One region of the Kitasatospora sp. HPM-01-4 genome, then DNA from elsewhere that is predicted to be linked to it. Evidence: riboswitches for the same ligand, from Rfam matches in the RefSeq annotation. Region 1 holds a riboswitch; the other holds the start of a gene.
What was found. A riboswitch is a leader RNA that binds a small molecule or an ion and turns the genes downstream of it on or off. The one in region 1 is predicted to bind magnesium.
Positions count from the first base shown of each region.

Region 2: it holds a riboswitch for magnesium, as region 1 does, so the genes downstream of both, ACSMTC_RS29070 (NRAMP family divalent metal transporter) here and ACSMTC_RS02650 (hypothetical protein) in region 1, are expected to answer to the same signal.

Region 1 covers NZ_JBPQGP010000005.1:604,808-612,138, reverse strand. Annotated here, with positions in the region: gene ACSMTC_RS02670 (succinate dehydrogenase/fumarate reductase iron-sulfur subunit) at 1-156, shown strand, start outside; gene ACSMTC_RS02665 (MmcQ/YjbR family DNA-binding protein) at 116-523, opposite strand; gene ACSMTC_RS02660 (pyridoxal-phosphate dependent enzyme) at 670-2,088, shown strand; gene ACSMTC_RS02655 (N-acetylmuramoyl-L-alanine amidase) at 2,171-4,261, opposite strand; M-box (ykoK) riboswitch at 4,437-4,612, shown strand; gene ACSMTC_RS02650 (hypothetical protein) at 4,909-5,142, shown strand; gene ACSMTC_RS02645 (hypothetical protein) at 5,182-5,370, shown strand; gene ACSMTC_RS02640 (VOC family protein) at 5,492-5,866, shown strand; gene ACSMTC_RS02635 (ABC transporter ATP-binding protein) at 5,919-7,244, opposite strand; gene ACSMTC_RS02630 (ABC transporter permease) at 7,276-7,331, opposite strand, start outside.
Region 2 covers NZ_JBPQGP010000005.1:6,644,417-6,651,747, reverse strand. Annotated here, with positions in the region: gene ACSMTC_RS29095 (SDR family NAD(P)-dependent oxidoreductase) at 1-409, opposite strand, end outside; gene ACSMTC_RS29090 (hypothetical protein) at 856-1,371, opposite strand; gene ACSMTC_RS29085 (winged helix-turn-helix domain-containing protein) at 1,602-2,057, opposite strand; gene ACSMTC_RS29080 (hypothetical protein) at 2,175-2,435, opposite strand; gene ACSMTC_RS29075 (hypothetical protein) at 2,630-2,965, opposite strand; gene ACSMTC_RS29070 (NRAMP family divalent metal transporter) at 3,093-4,742, opposite strand; M-box (ykoK) riboswitch at 5,080-5,255, opposite strand; gene ACSMTC_RS29065 (NAD(P)/FAD-dependent oxidoreductase) at 5,405-6,811, opposite strand; gene ACSMTC_RS29060 (CAP domain-containing protein) at 7,242-7,331, opposite strand, start outside.

The DNA of each region.
Region 1 (7,331 bases):
TGCTGCACCGACGTCTGCCCGGAGTCCATCAGGATCACCGACAACGCCCTGATCCCCCTCAAGGAGCGGGTCGCCGACCGCAAGTACGACCCGCTGGTCTGGCTCGGCAGCAGGATCACCCGCCGTCGGGGGCGGCTCCCGGGCGAGCCGGGCTGACGGACCGCTCTCCGGGCCAGTCCAGGCGCAGGCGCTCCGCGCGGGGAAGGCTCGCGACCACCAGGTCGTAGGAGTCCTCGATCATCTCGCGGACCAGGCGGTCGGGTACCGAGCCGTCCAGCCGCACGGTGTTCCAGTGGCGCTTGTTGAGGTGCCAGCCGCCGGTGATCGCCGGGTACCGGCCGCGCAGGCGCAGCGCGAGATCGGGGTCGCACTTCAGGCTCACGGAGAGCGGGAGGGAGTCCAGTGCGCTGAGGGCGAACATCTTGCCACCGACCTTGAAGACCGAGGTCTCGGCGTTGAAGGGGAAGGTCTCGACCGCTCCGTTCAGTTCCAGGCAGGCGGCTTTGAGATCATCGGGCGTCATACGGCCAGTGTGCCCCGTCCGGCGGCGGCGTCGCAGCTCGGGGTACGGCCGGTGGGTATCCGAACGCCCCGCCGGGCAGGGCGGCGCGCACCTCGGGCGGTGGAGATCCGTTCCACCGGCCGCAGGGATTCGCTACTGTGCGGAAGATGGAAGCCCATGAGTCTGTGACCGAACTGATCGGCAACACACCGCTGTTGCGGCTGCGCACCTCCGGCGGGAGCCAGAGTGCCGTCGTCTACGGCAAGTTGGAGTACCTGAGTGCCGGCGGCAGCGTGAAGGACCGGATCGGTCTGCGCATGATCGAGCAGGCCGAACAGGACGGGCTGCTGGGACCCGGTGGCACGGTGGTCGAGGCCAGTTCGGGCAACACCGGTCTGGGGCTCGCCATGGTCGCGGCCAGCAGGGGCTACCGGATGGTGGTCGTCCTCCCGGACCGGACGAGCAGTGAGAAGGTCGCGGCGCTGCGGGCGTTCGGGGCCGAGGTGGTCCTGCGGCCCTCCGGGCTGCCGCTCGAGGATCCCGAGCACGTGCTCAAGACGGCGGCTCGGATCGCCGAGGAGACGCCGGGCGGCTGGCTCGCCGGGCAGTACGACAACCCGGCCAACCCGCAGGCGCACTACCTGACCACCGGGCCGGAGATCTGGCGGCAGACCGGAGGCCGGATCACCCACCTGGTGTCGTGCATCGGCACCGGCGGCACCATCAGCGGTACCGGCCGCTACCTCAAGGAGGTCAGCGGCGGCACCGTCCAGGTGATCGGAGCGGACCCGGCCTCCTCCGTCTACTCCGGGGGCGACGGCCGGCCGTACTTCGTCGAGGCGGCCGGGCACTGGCGGCACCCGGAGACCGTCGAGGACGTCTGGCCGCAGTCCTACCACCAGGACGTGGTGGACCGGGTCCTGCCGATCGAGGACCGCGAGTCGATCCTGACGTCCCGCCGACTCGCCCGTGAGCAGGGGCTGTTGGTCGGCGGCTCGGCCGGCACCGCGGTGGCCGCGGCCCTCAGGGTCGCCGCCGAGGCTGGGCCCGAGGCCGTCGTGGTGACGATCCTGCCGGACTCCGGACGCCAGTACCTCACCAAGTACTTCGACGACGACTGGCTGCTGCGGCTGGGCTTCCTGGACGGGGACCCGGCCACCGTCCGGGTCGGCGACGCGGTGCCGGCGGCCACCAGGGAGCGGCCGCTGCCCTACCTGAACGGGCGCACCACCGTCGCCGACGCCCTGACGGCACTGCGAGAGCTGCGCGAGCGCGGCGAGCGGGCCGTGCTCCCCGCCGGCCCCTGCCCGGTCGGCCCCGAACGCCGGCCCACCGCACCCGAGTTGGCGGGCTCGGTGGCGCTGGACCGGCTGGCGGAGGCCGTGGCGAGCGGAGCGGCCGTGCCGGGAGACCCGGTGGCGGGGCACCTCGCGGTACCGCTGCCCCAGTTCGGCACCGGTCAGCCCGCCGAGAAGGCGCTCGCCGAGCTGACTGAGCGCGGCCTGGAGACGGCGGTCGTGCTGCACGACGGCCATGCCATCGCCCTGGTCGGTGCGGCCGAACTGCGGGCGTGCCTGCCGGCCTGAGCCCGGTGGACCGACGTGGGCGCGCGTGCCTGCCGGCCCGACCCGGTGCGGTGACCCGCCGCGCCGGGTGGGACGGCCGGGCTCAGCCCCGGGAGGCGCTCCGCGGGTGCTGCGGACGGACCACCTCGACGTCGGAGGACTTCAGGAACGCCAGCCGGTGGTTGTAGCGGATCGGGTAGTAGGTGACCGTGCCGACCACCAGGGTCCGGTCGTCGGGTGCGTCCCCGTCGATGTTCCGATCGTAGAAGTAGTCGCCGGGCGCCGGTGTGCCGTCGACGGCCAGGTAGGCCTGCCCCGCCGGAACGCTCGCGTCCAGCGCCACCACCGGCAGCGGTTTGATGGCCGGGTGGCGGGCGTATGCGGCGGCCTCGGGATAGGCCCGGCCGTACACCGGGATCGAGGCGAGGCCGGGGCGGGGGGTCAGCACCGTCCGGGCGGGAGGACCCGCGGGGTCGGGCAGGCCGGCGGGCGCGGGCTCGGTCCGGGCGGCTCGTCCGTTCCGATTGGCGAACCAGCACTTCTTGCCGTCGTACCAGATCGCCGTCCAGTCGCCCTGCTGGTCGGCGACCACGTACTCGGTACCGGTCACCGCCTTGTCGCTCCAGTCGTCCGCCCTGGTGGTGCCGCCGTTGACCAGCGGTGCGTCGGCGGCCGGCCGGGTGCGCAGATAGACGAAGTTCTCCGGCCGGGCCGCCACCCCGGTGACCGGGGGCTGGTTGGAGGAGAAGGCCGGGGCGATCACGACGGTGTCGCCGGCCCGCGGCGGGACGTCGGCGCCGGGCCCGATCGGCGCCCCCAGCAGTTCGAGGTAGTGGCCCCAGTCCCAGAACGTTCCCGGGTCCCAGTGCATCTTGGGGACGTCGGCCTGGGTCGGCCCCGGTACGTCGTCGTGGCCGATGATGTGCCGGCGGTCCAGCGGGACGCCGAACCGCGCCGCGAGGTAGCGCACCAGCTCGGCCGAGGACCGGTACAGCTGCTCCGAGTACCAGGTCGGCCGGTCCTCGGGGAGCGCGAACCCCTCGTGCTCGATCCCGACGCTGTGCATGTTGACGGTCTTGTTGCCGGAGTGCCAGGCGATGTCCCGGGTGTGCACCAGCTGGGTGGTGTGCCCGTCGGAGGCGCGCACCAGGTAGTGCGCGGTGGCCTGGTCGCGCGGGTCCTGGAAGGCGGCGAGCGCCCCGGCGTAGTCGCTCTCGGTGTCGTGGATGACGATCCAGCGGATCCGCTGGCCGTCCTCGGGACGGTTGGCCGGGTTGTAGTTCCCGTAGGAGGTCGGGTCCTTGGGGTCGGTCAGGGCGTACGCGGCGGGGACGAAGTCGCAGCCGAGGTCCTCCGGGCACTCGGCGGCCTGCCGCCCGGCTCCCGGCACGGGCCGGTCCGGGGGCCGGGCCACCACCAGGTCCGGGTCGGCGGGCAGGGTGAGCCGCTGGCCCTCGGGGGTGGTGCGCGAGGCGCCGGTGCGAACGGTCCGGAACACCCGGTCGGCGAGTACCCGGCCGGCCGTGGCGTCCTGCCCCGTCGCGCCGCCCGCGCCGAACCGGGCCACCGCGCCGTACCAGGCACCCGGGTCGGCCGACCGGGGGGCGCCGAGGGCCCGCTGGTACCGCGCGAGCAGGGCCGCGCCGCCGCGGAGGTTCTGCGCGGGGTCGCTCCTCAGCTGTCCGGCCGGGCGGTGGAGCAACCCGGCGGCGGCGTCCAGGGTGTGCAGCGCCGGGGAGTCCACGAGGCGGGCGGCCGGGCCGGTGGTGCGACGCCCCGGGAGCCGGTCGTCGCCGCGTCCCCGTGCCTCGGGCTCCCGGTGTCCGGCGGCGGCGTTCACGGCCGCCACGTCCACCTGGGTCAGGCCGAGTACGCCGTAGTTGCCGGTGGTGCTCGGCCGTCCCCGGTGGGACTCCCAACGGGTCTGCTGGTAGGCCAGCGCCAGCAGGACGGGCTGCGGCACCCCGAACTCCCTTGCCGCAGCGGCGAACTGGTGCTGCAGGACCCGGTCCGCCGGGACGGCGGTACCGGCCGGCGGCGTGAAGCCGGTCGCGCAGACGGTGGCCACGGCGGTGGCGACGGCGACCAGGGCGACGGGCCGGGGCAGGCTTCGGGCGGCGCGGAGGACCGCAGGGCGGCGGATGGCCGGAGAGGCCCCGGAGTTCCGGGTGGCGGTGGCCGGAGTGTGGTACATGCCACGGTTCTACAGCAGTTGACGGTGCGTCATATCGCCGACACTCCCGGGGGCCGTTGCGGCCGGGCGGCTGTTCCCATCGGCGCCGGGTGTCGCCACGGGCGCCGGTGGTCAAGTTCTGGCAAAGTGTTCGGGCCCGTCCTGGCGGAGGGACTATGCTCTCTGTGGTTTGAAGAGGGCACCTCGTTCGGTGAGGCGTCTTCACGGACACAGGCCACTGATCCCACCCGTCGAGAGACGCTCCGGATCAGGACAGATCCTCCCGACCTAAGGGTTGATCCCAAGTGGCTTCCGGCTCGCGGGCCGGATCACGCCGTGGAGTGCCAAAGCTCTGACGAGTCGGGGTGAACCGGCCGATCGGGCCGGTCCGCTCATGGCCGTGTCGATTCGGCGCGTTTCCGCGCCCCGGCCGGGAGGAGGCGAGAGACATGGATTGCAGTAGTCCGGGCCACAGTCGCCCTTACCCCAGTCTGTCCTCGTTCCTCCTTGGCATGCGGTAGCCGCCCGTTCTGCGCGCTTCTCCTGCGTTCGCGTCACCGGGTGCAGCCTGCCAAGGGCGCGGCGGTACGGCGTCGGCCGACCGTCGAAAGCCCCGGCCGCGGTGTGTCTTCGCATGCCCATCGGCCCGTCCACGAAGGTGAGTTGACGTGTCCGTCTTCGCCACGTTCCACCAGGTCGAGTTCGTCTCCAGCAGCTCCCCGCGCCGTCGCGTGCGCGCCGTTCTGGCCGAGGTGGCCGGGCGGCTGGCCGCGAGTCCGCTCGATCACCCCGTCCTGAGTGCCGTCGCAGCCCAGCGTCCCGCCTGCCCGCCGCAGCGGATACGGGCCCGCTGGGAGGCCGCCGTCGCCGCCGACCAGGCCGCCCGGCACTCGGACGGCTGAACCCGCCCACCACGGCCAACCGACAGGGGAATCACGATGATGACGAGGACCAGGCTCCACCCGCGTACCGCGGAGGGGACGATGCTGATCGGCGTGCTCGGCCTGCTGCTGCTCGAGGCGGTCGTGCTCACCGCTGTTCCGGCCGGGGTGCGCGCCGTGGCCGGCGCCGCCCGGCGGCGTGCCGCGGGAGCGGACCTGCCGTCGGTCCGGCCCACCCGAACCCGCTGAGACCGACCGGCGACAGGGCCCGCGGCGCCGCAGGCCGCGCTCCCCGTCGCCGGTCGGTCCGGACCGGCCGGATCCGACCGGCCCACCAAGACCATTCGTCGAACCGAGAGGAGCCCGTTCCATGATCACGGCTCTTGACCACGTCCAGCTCGCCGCGCCGCCCGGCAGCGAGGAGCTGCTGCGCGCCTTCTACGCCGATGTGCTGCAGATGGCCGAGATCCCCAAGCCGCAGCCGCTGACCGACCGGCGCGGCTGCTGGTTCGCGGCCGACGGCGGCCGGGTCCGGCTCTACCTGGGGATCGAGGAGAGCTTCCGGCCCACCACCAAGGCCCACCCGGGGCTGGCGGTCAGCGAGATCGACGAGTTCGCCGCCCGCCTGGCCTCGCTCGGTGCGCTGGTGGTCTGGGACGAGAGCCTGCCTCCGTCCCGCCGCTTCTACACCCAGGACCCGGTCGGCAACCTGCTGGAGTTCGTCGAGGCCCAGCCCTCGGCGTGAGGCCCGGCCCGCCGGGCGGGCCGACTCCCCGGACGAGGGCCCGCCGTGGATCTCAGAGTGCCGCCTCCGCGCCCGGTTCCAGCGTGAACCGGGTGTCGTGGGCGTCGTAGTCGTAGAGCTCGCCGTAGCGGCCCCAGTCGATGGCGATGTCCAGCTGGCGCTGGGCGTCGGCGGCGTCGAAGCCCCGGCGCAGCAGGTCGAGGAAGAAGTCCCGGCGCATGGTGCGGTCGTCGGTGGCGGTGAGGGCCTGGACGACGGCGCGGACCAGAGGGGCGTTGCGGGCGGCGGTCCGGGCGAACAGCTGCTTGCTGGTGAGGATGTCGGCGACGGTGAACTCCCGTCCGGAGTCGGTGATTTCGATCCGGGCGTTGGCGGTCCTGGCGAAGCCGAGCAGTACCGCGGCGTCCACCAGCGGCAGCAGGTCGTCCACCTCGAAGTTGAGCTCGTCGGCGATCTCCGCCAGGCCGTCCTCGCCGCCCCGGCCGACCAGGATCTCCAGCAGTCCGGCGAGTCCGCCGACGCTGGCCTCGGGCAGCGGGACGGTGATCGGGGTCGCGGTCGGCCGGCCGGCGGCGGGCCCGGACGCGGCGGCGGTGGCCTCGGCGCGACCGGTGAGGATGCCGTAGACGGTGTCGACCAGCGCCTCGAACTGCGGGGTCCGGCGGTCGCGGGGGCGGGGCAGGTCGACGGTGAGCTCGGCGCGGATGCGGCCGGGGTTGGAGGACAGCACCAGGATCCGGTCGGCCAGCAGCACGGCCTCCTCGATGTTGTGGGTGACGATCAGGATCGACTTCACCGGCGCCTCGTGGCCCTCCCAGAGGCCGACCAGTTCGGTGCGGAGGTTCTCGGCGGTCAGCACGTCCAGCGCGGAGAACGGCTCGTCCATGAAGAGCGCGTCCGGTTCGACCACCAGGGCGCGGGCGAAGCCGACCCGCTGGCGCATGCCGCCCGAGAGCTCCTTGGGGTAGGCGCCCTCGAAGCCGTCCAGGCCGATCAGGTCGATGGCTCTCAGGGCCCGCTCACGCCGTTCGCCCTCGGCCACGCCCCGTGCCTGCAGGCTCAGTTCGACGTTCTGCTGGACGGTGAGCCAGGGCAGCAGGGCGAAGGACTGGAACACCATCGCCACGCCGGGGTTGGCCGCGGTCAGGGGGGTACCGCGGTAGGCCACGGTGCCGGCCGAGGGGGCGATCAGCCCGGCCAGGCAGCGCAGCAGGGTGGACTTGCCGGAACCGGACTTGCCGAGCAGGGCGACGATCTCGCCCTCGGACAGCCGCAGGCTGATGTCCTCCAGCACCGGAAGCGCGCGCCCGTCCGGTGTGGTGAAGGTCTTGGTCACCGCCTCGGCCGCGACGATGGTGGAGCGGGTGCTGGTGGTCATCGGGCCCTCCGGTCAGGGGAGCGAGCGGGTCTCAGAGTGCGTAGCGGGTCTCGGCCATGCGGTAGAGGCGGCGCCAGAGCAGGCGGT
Region 2 (7,331 bases), 6.0 Mb from region 1:
CCAGCAGGTGTGCGGCAAGGAAGTTGACCTGGAGCGAGACCTCGTTGCCGTCGTCCGTGAGGGTGCAGCGCTCGGGCGCCATCACCGCCGCGTTGTTGACCAGCAGGTCGAGCGCGGGCACCGTCGCGGCGACCGCCCGGGCCAGCGCCGAGACCTCCGCGAGATGCCTGAAGTCCGCTGCGAACGGCAGGAGTCGGGAGCGGTCGGCTCCGGCGGCGGCCAGCCGCGCGACGGCGTCCTCGCCCTCGGCGGCGGTGCGGGCGTGCACCAGGACGGTGGCACCGTGCTCGGCGAGCAGGCGGGCGCTCTCCCATCCGATACCGGAGGAGGCACCGGTCACCAGGGCGGTCCGGTTCGACAGAACACGGTCCGCGGGGGACGGCAGGGACGACAGGACTGCGTCGGGCATGACCCATCCAAGGGGTTGCAGGCAACCCGGGGTGCCGCCGCGCGACCAACCGCGCGGCGGGGGCCGGGACTGCGAGATGTGTACGTGCTTGCGAGTCGCGCGTATCCGTGTACGCGCGGGTGACCGAACGCAGGCGGGCCCCGGCCGGAAGTGACCGGGAGCCCGCCTGCGGCGCGATCGGGAGCGTTGCTTCGCGGGGAGGAAGCGCTACCGGATGGCGACGAAGACCGCGACAACAGCCCCCGCCCGCGGATGCGGCGGGCGATCGTGGTGGCGTGTCGAGCAGGTCATGCCCTCATTCAAGTCGACCGCCGATCGTGGGGGCAAGGACGGTTCACCCTCCCTGATGAATCCTTGATACCGCATCAGCCTTCCGGGTCCCGCAGCGACCAACGCACGACCGGATTACGGGTGTTGGCCGTCGGCTAAGGGCTCGCCCCGGCCCGTCAGGTCCTATCCGCCGCGGCCCGGTGGGCGGCGGTGTCGGCGAGGAGGCGGGCCAGGTCGGCGGGGAGGTCGAGGTGGCGGGCGATCCAGGCGGCATCGCGGCCATGGGCGGCGAGGACCCAGGCGGTCTGCAGCCGGTTGCGGCCGGGGTCGGCCGAGAGCGGGAGCAGCCGGGCTATCTCCTCTTTTGGGTAGCCTTCCAGCGCCTTCGCGTCGTACCACTGCCCGTCCGGCGACGGGAGGGGCGCGGTGGAGCGGCCCCGGCGGGCCATGGCACGGTGGCTCCAGCGCACCACCGCGACCAGCACGAACACGGTGGCTCCCGCACCGAACAGACAAGCCCCGATCAGCGGCCGGGCCCGGCCCGGGGCGAGGCCGAGCGCGACCATCTCGACCAGCAGCAGGGTGAGCACGCCGAGCAGCGCCGTCCCCTCCCGGGTACGGGGGCGGGTGATCCGGGCAGGTGGGCGGACGTCCCGGGGCGGCATGGCCCGGGAGTGGAAGTACGGCCTCATCGGAGTTCCTCCGCGTCGGGTTCTCGCGCCGCTGCCCGGGCACCGGCGGTACGAGGCCGGGGCCGCCGCCCGGGGAGGCGGCCCCGGTCAGGGGGATCAGGCGATGGCTTCCTCGTCCACTCCGGTGCTGCCGTCGTGCAGGTGCCAGTGCAGGTCCCGGACGGCCGGTTCGAGCGAGAGCCGGGTGACCACCCGCTCCTCATCGGCGACCGACCGTAGTTGACCGGCCGTCAGGCCGCCACGAACGCCAGGCTCGGGTCGTACTTGTACCCGATCTGGCGGACGGTGGCGATACTGGCGCGGTGGTCCGGACCGAGCTTGCGGCGCAGCCGGGCGATGTGGGTGTTGATGGTGCGGGTGTCACCGTTGTCCGGCCGCTCCCAGACGGCCTCCATCAGCTGGCCGCGCGAGTGAACCCGCAGCGGATTGGCCACCAGGTGCGCGAGAAGTTCGAACTCCAGGTAAGTCAGCTCGAGTTGGCGCCCTTCGACGGTGGCGGTCCGGAAGGTCTGGTCGACCACCACACGCTGCTGCGCCGACCTCGCGGGCCGGCCCGGAGCGGCGGCCAGGGTGGTGGCCGGGGTGGTGGCCGAAGCGGCGGGCGGGGCAGCGGGCGGGGCGGGGCGGTGGGTCGCGGTGTGGTGGTCCGAGAAGATGACGTTCAGCCGTGGGTAGCGCACGACCATGTCGGCCTCCTGGCGGTACGAGTACGAGTTCGGGTTCGGGCTTGGGCGGCGGGCGTCCGGTCGGCGAGGGGCTCGGTCGGCGGAGTCCGCCGGCACAGGGCTCAACCGGCGGAGGATTCAGGCGGCCGAGCGCCAGGTGGCCTCCAGGCGCGGCCGGCCGTCGCGGCCGGGAACGGTGTGCCAGCCGGCCCGCAGTGCCGTCCGGCGCACCGGTACCGGAGACGGCTCGACCGGCGAGGCCGGCGCGTGCAGGACCACGCTGTCGAGCGCGGCCGCCGACAGGCTGTCGGCGAGGTGCGTCCTGGACGACCGGGAGGCTCCCCGGGCCCGGCCGACCGGAATCGGGATGTTGATCTGGAACAGGGCGAGTGCGGACACGGGACGGTCACCTCCGTGGTGAGAACGGCATGCCGAAGCCATGGCTCGGCGTGCTGCAAGGCGAAGAGTGGGAGGGGTACGGGGCGCAGGGAGTGCCACGCACCGAAGGGGCGCGAGGCGCGGGAGGAGCGCGACGTACGAAAGTGGCGCGAGGCGCGGGGAAGTGCGCCGGTGCCGGGGACCGCGGCGGGCGGTCAGGCGGCCCGGACGCCCTGAACAGCCCGGGCGGCCTCGGCGATCCGGTGTGCGGCCGGCAGCGGCAGGTCGGCGAAGTGCGCGAGCCAGCCGGGGTGGTGGCCCTGACGGGCCAGCAGGTATGCGAGGTGCACGCGGGGCTCGTACGCGGAGTCGGCGTAGTTCGGCGTCCCGGAGTCGGGGCAGGTGCCGGGGTCGTCGAGCCGGTAGGCGCGCTCGGCGCCGTCGTGCAGGGTCAGACGCAGGCGCGGGCAGCTGTGGGCGCGCCGGGCGGTGATGCCGTCCGGCTCGACGGTGCGGCCGGTCTGGCGGGGGTGGAGCAGCGAGACGTGCATGGCTGGTTCTCCCTTCCTCGGGCGAGGGGGCGGCGAGAGGCCTATGACTGTTCGGGACTACGGGGTGGGGCACCGGTGGTGCCGGGGTGGGGGAGGCCGCTGTGGGCCGGCCTCCCCCACCGCCGGGTCACTGGGAGATCGCCACCTGGACGATCTTCACGACGACCAGGACCATCGCGACCAGCAGGTAGGTGCGCAGCGCGCCCATGCCGATCTTGCGGGCGGTGGACATGGTCGGACGGGCCAGGGTCTCCAGCGGGGGCATCCGCCAGTTCTCGCGCCCGGTGCGGTCGATCGGGTCCTCCTTGGTGGCGGTGCGCCGGCGGGTGAAGGAGAACCCGGCGGCCAGCACCCCGAGGACGCCGCAGGCGGCCATGATGTCGAGGATCGCCGAGGAGCTGATGTTCGGCCACAGGACCGAGGCGGTCAGGATGACCGACAGGGTGACCAGGACGCCGATCACGGCGGAGGTGAAGGCGTTGGTCTTGGGACCGTTCACCCAGGGGCCCAGGGCCTCCTTGTCGTTGCAGAGCAGCAGCAGGAAGACCGAGGCGGAGGGCAGCAGCACACCGGCCAGGACCTGGACGCCCTGGGTGAGCAGGCCCAGCGTGCTGTCGCTGGCGGCCAGGACGATGATCGCCGCGGCGGCGACCAGACCGGCGTAGACGGCGTAGAAGCCCTTGGCGTTGCCGACCCCGCGGTGCAGCGAGTGCTTGATGCCGAAGACGTCGCCGATCGCGTAGGCGGTGGAGAGCGAGACCGCGAAGGCGCCGATGATCGAGGCGTCCAGCAGGGCGATCGCGAACAGCACGCCGACCAGCTTGCCCGCGTGGTCCTCCAGGCCCTTGGCGATGCCCGCCGCGTCGGTGAACTGGCCGAAGCCGTCGGTGCCGGTGAAGGCGGCGGCGGTGAAGCCCATCATCGCGGCGGCGCCGACGACCACGATCACGATGCCGATCCACAGGTCGGCCTTCTCGTACTTCATGAAGCGCGGGGTGATCCGCTTGTCGATGACGTACGACTGCTGGAAGAAGAGCTGCCAGGGGGCGACCGTGGTACCGACGATGCTGATGATCAGCAGCATCACGGTGGCCAGCTCGCCGCTGCCGCCGGGCATGCTGGGAACCACGAAGTCGTGGGCCATCTGCGAGGTCTTGGGGTGGACCATGAAGTAGATCGGCACCAGCAGCAGCGATCCGGCGCACAGCGCGACCGCGATCCGCTCGAAGCGGCGGAAGGAGCCGGTGAAGGCGGAGGCGATGATGATCGCGGCGGCCAGGATGACCGAGCCGACCTTCGGCAGACCCAGGTAGCCCGCCGCCAGCGTGATCCCGATGAACTCGGTGACCAGGGTCAGCGCGTTGAGCAGGAACAGGTCGATCACGCTGAACGCGCCCCAGAACTTGCCGAAGCGCTCCAGGATCAGCCGGGCGTGGCCGACACCGGTGACGGCACCCAGTCTGAGCACCATCTCCTGGTTGACGTAGAGCACCGGGACCAGCAGCAGCAGGGTCCACAGCAGGCTGGTGCCGTAGTTCTGGCCGGCGTTGCCGTAGGTGGAGAACGCACCGGCGTCGTTGTCGCCGACCATCACGATCAGGCCGGGCCCGACGATCGCCAGCAGCGTCTTGAGCTTGGCGGAGAGGCCCTGGCGCGGGTCGGTGTCGTTGAGGCTGATGGTGCCCAGGGCGCCCTGGATGTCGCCGACGTGAGCGTCGTCGAGCACCGCGGCGCGCGGCGCCGAGATCGACGGTGGAGTCATCGTGGTGTCGGTCATGGCGAACCTCCCTTGCCCCCCGGTTTCACGGGGAGAGTTCGGGTGGCGCGCAGCAGCAATCCCCTTCACGAGGGCACACCGCGGCAGCCCGCGGCGGAATAGCGCCATGAGGTCATAAGGACATGAGGGCATGGCGCAGCACCGAGCGGACGGTGTGTCAGAAAAGCTCGTGAAGAAGGTTGTTACCGCGTGCCGATGGAGAACGAGGACATGCGGATGTGGGGCCGTTTATGGCCCGGACTACTGCAACTCGAATCCATGTCTCTCGCCTCCTTCCGGCCGGGACGCAGCTGTGCGTCGTATCGACACGGCAAGGAGCGGACCAGCCGAAACGGCCGGTTCACCCCAACTCGTCAGAGCTTTGGCACTCCACGGCGTGATCCGGCTCACCAGCCGGAAGCCACTTGGGATCAACCCTTAGGTCGGGAAGATCTGTCCTGATCCGGAGCGTCTCTCGACGGTTGGGATCAGTGGCCTGTGTCCGTGAAGACGCCTCACCGAACGAGGTGCCTTTTCAAACCTCATCAAGCGTAGACCCACCGGAAGGGTGCACCGACCACATTTACCGAATTTTGACCGATCTTCTCGATCGAAACGGGAACCCCGGTGCCGTCCTCGACAACTCCGGCCACTGCGAGCCGTTTTGCGACCCGCTTTCACCCTCACGGCCCGATCCGGCGCCCCCTGGGGCCGCCGCTCAGGGCGGCCTGCAGCAGCACGGCCGGCGCGAAGAGCCTGGTCGGCGGCGCGGTCAGCGAGAGGGTGTCGATGAAGGCGTCCTGCGCGGCCTTGCTGCGCTGGGCGGCGTTCAACACCCGGTCCAGATAGGCGTGCTGGAGCTTCAGCAGCGGCCCCCGACGGCCGCCGAGGGTGGTGTCGTAGCGCAGGTCCTCGGCGCAGGCCGCCCGCCAGGCCGCCCCCGCCTCGCGGAACACCGCGCGCTGGATCATCCTGGAGTTCACCGGGAGTTCAACTACCGTCTGTCTACGGGCGATCGGTCCACGGGACCTGTGGGCTCCGGAAGCTCCGGCCGCGAGCAGATCGCGCAGCACCAGCGCGGACCGGGCCGCCACCGACATGCCCTGCCCGTACATCGGGTTGAAGGTGCAGGCAGCGTCGCCGACCACCAGCAGCCCCTCGGGTAGACCGGCCAGCCGCTCGTAGTGCCGCCGCCGGCTGGGCGGCGGGCGGAAGCCGTGGATCGGGGCGACCGGTTCGAGGCCCTTGAGCAGCTCGTACAGGTCCGGTGTGCGCAACTCCCGGCTGAAGGCGAGGAATCCGTCGAGGTCGGTGGGTGCGGTGAAGCCGCGCATCCCGCCGACCGTCACCATCCAGCGGTCCCCCTCCACCGGGAACAGCAGCCCGAAGCGCGGATTGCGCCCGGGCCGGGGCTGGAGGTAGAGCGCACGGCCGGCGGACAGGCCCCCCTCGGCCCTGCGGAACAGCCCGGTCGAGTAGCTGACCCCGCCGTCCATCACGCTCTCCTCGGGCGCGTCGAGCCCAAGGTCGTTCAGCCAGTGAGGAGTTCGGGACGTACGGCCGGTGGCATCGACCACCACCTCCGCGGGCAGCACCGACTCGGTCCGGTCACGGTCGCCGCGCCGCCGGTAGCGGACTCCGGCGATCCGGGGTCCGGCGACGGTGAGCCCGACGGCGTCGACTCCCTCACGCGCCTCGATACCCGGGTGCGACAGCACCTGGTGGCGCAGCGCCCAGTCGATCAGGGGGCGGGTGAGACTGACGATGGTGTGCCGCGGCGAGAAGGAGGGGAGCCAGCCGGCCGGCGTGAGCCAGCGGATGTCGCTGGGCAGGCCGAGGCGCTGCGCCCCCGCGTCGATGAGCAGCTCGGTCGTGCCGGGCAGCAGCCGCTCGATGGCATCCAGTCCGGCCGGCATCAGCAGGTGGGCCTGGCGGGCCTGCGGGACTCCCCCGGCGAACTCGGCCCTGCCCGGTCGGCGGTCGCGCTCCACCAGGGTCACCTGCCAGCCCGCCTCGGCGAGGACCCAGGCGTGCAGCAGCCCGGCCAGGCTGCCTCCCAGCACGGCGGCTCTGCCAACAGGTAACGACATCTCGGCCCCTCTCTCACCCGGCGGAGCTGTACGCCGGGCCTTGCACTGGGCGGCGGGTGGTGCGGAGGCGGGTGGTGCGGCGCGGAGGCGGAAGGTGGTGCTGCGGTGCGATGGGGTGGTGCACAGGCGCGGACCAGCGCGTGCAGCGTACGTGGGGAGCGTGCGAGGACGAACCGGATGCATTCTGCCCACCCGAGCTGGGCCGCTAACCATCAGATCGGACTGGAGGTGAACGTGCATCGACAAGGAACGCCACCCACACGGAACCGCCCGGGCGATCCCGGTCGCGCACCCGATGGACACGCCCCGCCTTCGACACCACCTCCCGACACCGCACCGTCCGGCAGGGCCCGCCGCCCGAGGGAACGGGGCGGCGGGCCCTGCCGGGGAGAGGACCGGGCCATCTCGGCCGATGTCCTTACAGGACAGGTCAGTTGGAGAAGTCCTGGGTGAGCCAGACGGTGCCGTGGGCATCCCGGTAGACGGCGATGCCGATGTGGCTGAACTCGCCGCTGAGGAT